2 regions of the Bacillus cereus group sp. Bce041 genome follow, and region 1 is predicted to be linked to the other one. Evidence: a T-box and tRNA genes for the amino acid it is inferred to sense, from the RefSeq annotation. Region 1 holds a T-box; the other holds one or more tRNA genes.

Region 1 (2,417 bases):
GATTGAACGCCAGCTGCATGAACAGCCAAAACGATCTATCATTACGAGAGCTTTTTATCGTATGAAAAATCGTGCGAAAGAAATTTCAATGGTTACTATGATAATTGATTTATATGAAATCTCTTTAAAGTTAAATCCGAAAAATAGTATGGCAGCACAGCGATTTGCGCTATTTTATGAGAATGTAGAGATGGATAAAGAAGCAATAGAGATTCTGCACACGTCACTAGAAAATAAATGGGATTATGACGTAGCGAAGCAACTTGTAAATCTTTTCGTTGAGTGCGAGGAAGAAGATATGTTAAGAGATGCTTTGGAATTAACGAAACAAATGGTTCGAGAACTACCAGATGATTATGATACTCTTCTTCTGCAAGCACAAGTATTCTTTAAAGCAGGGGAAGAAAGAAAAGCAGAAAAGATTATCTTACAATTAACAGAGCAAACACCGTTTGTAAGTAGAGCATTTCTTGCTTTAGGAGAAATATATCAAAGTCAAGAAAGGTTTGAAGAGGCAATTCATGTATTAGAAAATGCTTCTATACATCATCCAAATGAAACAGCAATTCTTCTTTCTTTAGCATCTTCATATCATGGTGCCGGCCAAACGATACAGGCAGAAAAAATAACAAATGAAGTATTAATAATTGACGCGAGTGATTTGTTAGCAAGATATGATCGTGCTTGTTATTTAGCGCAGTTAAATAGAAATGAAGAGGCGAAGGAAGAGCTTGAATTTGTCCTTCGTGAGGATGAATCGGGATTCTTTGCTGAACTTATTGAGGATGATGAAAATTTAGCAGCATTGCGAGAATTTGAAAAGTAATTGTATAAGAATAGGGAAAAAAGATAAGGATATATTTTGAATTAGTTGACAATTAGTTGCTAAATGGCATAAAATAACTTTTAACAAAGTATACAAATCTGAAGACGAGAAAGAGTAAAATAGTGAGCTGTTCTCCAGAGAGCCGGTATATTGCTGAAAGCCGGTGTGCAGACGTTATTTGAAAATCATCTCCGAGGAGCCGAGGCTGAAAGTAAGTAAGCCCGGACGGATGTCTACCGTTACAAAGAACACGTATGATAGTACGTTGCTAAGTGCTATTAGTGAAAAAGCTAATAGAATTAGGGTGGTATCGCGGGTAAACCCGTCCCTACTTTATAGGGACGGGTTTTTTGTGTGCTTTAAAATATTCAAAGGAGTGATTGTATATGGAAAAAGTAGATGTAAAAGAATCAGCTGTAGGAAGAGAAATGCGAATTCGCAAACAGTGGAACGAACAAAATATTTTCGAACAATCAATTCAGAATCGAGAAGGCGCACAGTCTTTCGTATTTTATGAAGGACCACCAACGGCGAACGGACTACCGCATGTAGGTCATGCACTTGGACGAACAATTAAAGACTTAGTAGCAAGATATAAAACGATGGCTGGTTATAAAGTGTTAAGAAAAGCAGGATGGGATACACATGGTTTACCTGTAGAATTAGGCGTTGAGAAGCAACTTGGTATTTCTGGTAAACATGAGATCGAAGAATATGGCATTGAACCATTTATTCAAAAGTGTAAAGAGAGTGTTTTCACATATGAGAAGCAGTGGCGCGAATTCACTGAAAGTATTGGTTATTGGGTAGATATGGATGATCCATATGTAACTTTAAAGAATCCATATATCGAAAGTGTATGGCATATTTTGGGGACAATCCATGAAAAAGGATTGTTATATAAAGGACATAGAGTTTCACCATACTGCCCAAGCTGCCAAACCTCATTGAGCTCACATGAGGTTGCACAAGGGTATAAAACAGTAAAAGATTTAAGTGCAACTGTGAAGTTTAAAGTGAAAGATAGTGAAAATGAGTATTTCTTAGGTTGGACCACAACACCTTGGACACTTCCAGCAAACGTTGCGCTTGCTGTCCATCCAAATATGGAATACGTTAAAGCAAAACAAGAAAGTCATGTATACATTGTTGCAAAAGAACGTGTACAAGAAGTATTAAAAGAGAATTATGAAGTATTATCTGTTCATAAAGGCGAAGAATTATTAAACACATCTTATACAGCGCCATTTCCGATGAAAGAAGTTACAAATGGTTACCGCGTTATTGCAGCAGATTTTGTAACGGGAGATAGTGGTACAGGACTTGTTCATATTGCTCCAGCATATGGAGAGGACGATTATAGAGTTGTTCAAAGTGAAGGATTGTCATTCTTGCACGTTGTAGATGAAAAAGGTGAGTATACAGAGGCAGTACCATTTTTGAAAGGGAAATTTGTAAAAGATTGTGACGTGGATATCGTTCGTTATTTAGCGAAGGAAGGTTTACTGTATCATAAAGAAAAATATGAACATAGCTATCCGCATTGCTGGCGTTGTGATTCACCACTACTTTATTATGCAGGAGAAAGTTG
Region 2 (2,417 bases), on a different contig from region 1:
GTAATAGAAAGAACTGTCTCACCAGTTTTTACTTCAATTGTTTTATAAGATACATCCGTTTCTTTTTCTGTTTTGTTCGCTTTATTTTGTTGACTGTCTGTGTTTTCTTTTTTAATTGTTTGAGCAGCAGTTGTTTTTTTATATGAACTTAACATCGGTAAAGTACCGATTTTTATATCGTAATAAAATATATAACCGAGAACAAGCACGAATAGGAATATACCTAATCTCTTCATATTCTTCACTCCTTTGCTAGGAATATATGCTTGTCCAAAAAAAAAATGCCTATTTAGGCATTTTTTATTTTTCTTTCGGTTTGGGTACCTCTTTAATCGTTAAGTATAGAACGATTAAAACAACAGCGATATAAATGAACGTTGCTCCAGGTACGACGATTTTGAATAAATCCATAATCATGAAGAAAATGGTTGGGATCGTGTAGCTGTATGCAGTTAGTGTCCAAACTTGTTTATAGGATAGTTTACGTTGACCGCTCATAGCAGAACCGATGAACGCAAGTAAAGTCACGCCTACAAAAGTTATGAATAATTGGAATAGGTACACTAAGAATCCAATAACAAATAATAAAATTGGATAAATATTATCGAATAAAGAAATAAATTCTTGTAGATCTTTTTTCTCAAGAGATGCACCTAACAAATCGTTATAAGAATACGTTTGTGTTTGACCATTTCCCATAGAGACTACTTTATCTTTTAAAACAAATAAACCTGTTTTATTTTGATATTTTTCTAGGTCTGTTGAATTTGGATCAAATACGAAAAGTGTATTTCCTTCTTCTTTTTCAATAGGTTGATCAATATCAGCTTTTAGTTCGCCATTTTCGATTTTAAAATCAGGTAAATCTTTATCGATGACTTGATTTACCATGCCAACACCATCCTGGATAAAACTACCGTACAAAAAAGTTCTTGGAATAGTAGTAATTAAGCAAAGTAGCATAATATACAAAATGGTTTTACCGATTTTTTGAAAACGGAATAGCGCCATATCTTTAGGCGAGTATATGCTTTTTACGAATTGGGTAAATATGGACATAGATTCACTTCCTTTATGTATGTATAAAATCATTGTAACGTAGGAATCTAGAGAATCTCAAGATATATTATATTTACATATAGTGGAGATAACTAAATTTCTTTTATTAACTTTCTTCTTTTAAATAAGAAAAATACAATTGACACTTTTCTTTTCTATATGGTAAATTTATCTTACATTTCTTAAAGAGCATATCCGATAGGAATTCCTTTATTTGATATGTTGTTACATACATAATTGTGGACCCTTAGCTCAGCTGGTTAGAGCAGACGGCTCATAACCGTCCGGTCGTAGGTTCGAGTCCTACAGGGTCCATATCCATTTCGCATGTTTATTATGTTAGCAGGAAGCTTCCTTGTAGAAGGAAGCTTTTTTTACGGAATATATGAGCATTTTAATTGAAAAGAAGTGGGAATTTTGCTACTTTAATGATAGCAAGACAATGTGATTTATTTGTTTGCACCCTATGGCAATTAGGGTAGAATGAAGTTGTATGTCACTTAAGTGGCAATACATAAACTGGGAGGAATATAACAATGGCAAAACACGAATTACCAAATTTACCTTATGCGTATGATGCTTTAGAGCCTCACTTTGACAAAGAAACAATGAACATCCATCATACAAAACATCACAACACGTACATTACAAACTTAAACGCTGCTTTAGAAGGTCATGCAGAATTAGCTGACAAAAGCGTAGAAGAATTAGTTGCAAACTTAAACGAAGTACCAGAAGCAATCCGTACAGCAGTACGTAACAATGGTGGCGGACATGCTAACCATACATTCTTCTGGACAATCCTATCTCCAAACGGCGGAGGACAACCTGTAGGTGAACTTGCAACTGCAATTGAAGCAAAATTCGGTAGCTTCGATGCATTCAAAGAAGAATTCGCAAAAGCTGGCGCAACTCGCTTCGGTTCTGGTTGGGCTTGGTTAGTAGTAAACAATGGTGAGTTAGAAGTAACAAGCACTCCAAACCAAGATTCTCCTTTAACTGAAGGTAAAACTCCAGTTATCGGTTTAGATGTTTGGGAGCATGCTTACTACTTAAACTACCAAAACCGTCGTCCAGACTACATCGGCGCATTCTGGAACGTTGTAGATTGGAACGCTGCTGAAAAACGTTACCAAGAAGCAAAATAATCGTAATAAATATAGAAAAAGCTAGGGGAGAGCTCCTAGCTTTTTTCTATGCTTTCCTTTTACATAATTGGGCTTGTCTTTGGAAGACTAGAACATGAAGTAAAGGAGAGTTGTGTATGAAATGGAAACATATAATTGGTGACGTTGAAGTGAATCGGGATTTAGTGTTATTGCTCCTTATAGGAGGTTTATACACGCTCGCAATTTCTT

What was found. The T-box of region 1 lies ahead of ileS (isoleucine--tRNA ligase). A T-box ahead of a tRNA ligase gene usually reads a tRNA of that ligase, here a tRNA-Ile.
Region 2: it encodes a tRNA-Ile, which carries the amino acid that the T-box ahead of ileS (isoleucine--tRNA ligase) is inferred to sense. The anticodon was not compared.

The regions. Positions count from the first base shown of each region.
Region 1 is NZ_JBQXON010000003.1:330,855-333,271, reverse strand. It holds gene ACUN13_RS13230 (tetratricopeptide repeat protein) at 1-826, shown strand, start outside; T-box leader at 919-1,159, shown strand; gene ileS (isoleucine--tRNA ligase) at 1,213-2,417, shown strand, end outside.
Region 2 is NZ_JBQXON010000001.1:534,230-536,646, reverse strand. It holds gene yqfZ (protein YqfZ) at 1-236, opposite strand, end outside; gene yqgB (protein YqgB) at 301-1,059, opposite strand; tRNA gene ACUN13_RS02805 (tRNA-Ile) at 1,301-1,374, shown strand; gene sodA (superoxide dismutase [Mn]) at 1,596-2,207, shown strand; gene ACUN13_RS02795 (MFS transporter) at 2,324-2,417, shown strand, end outside.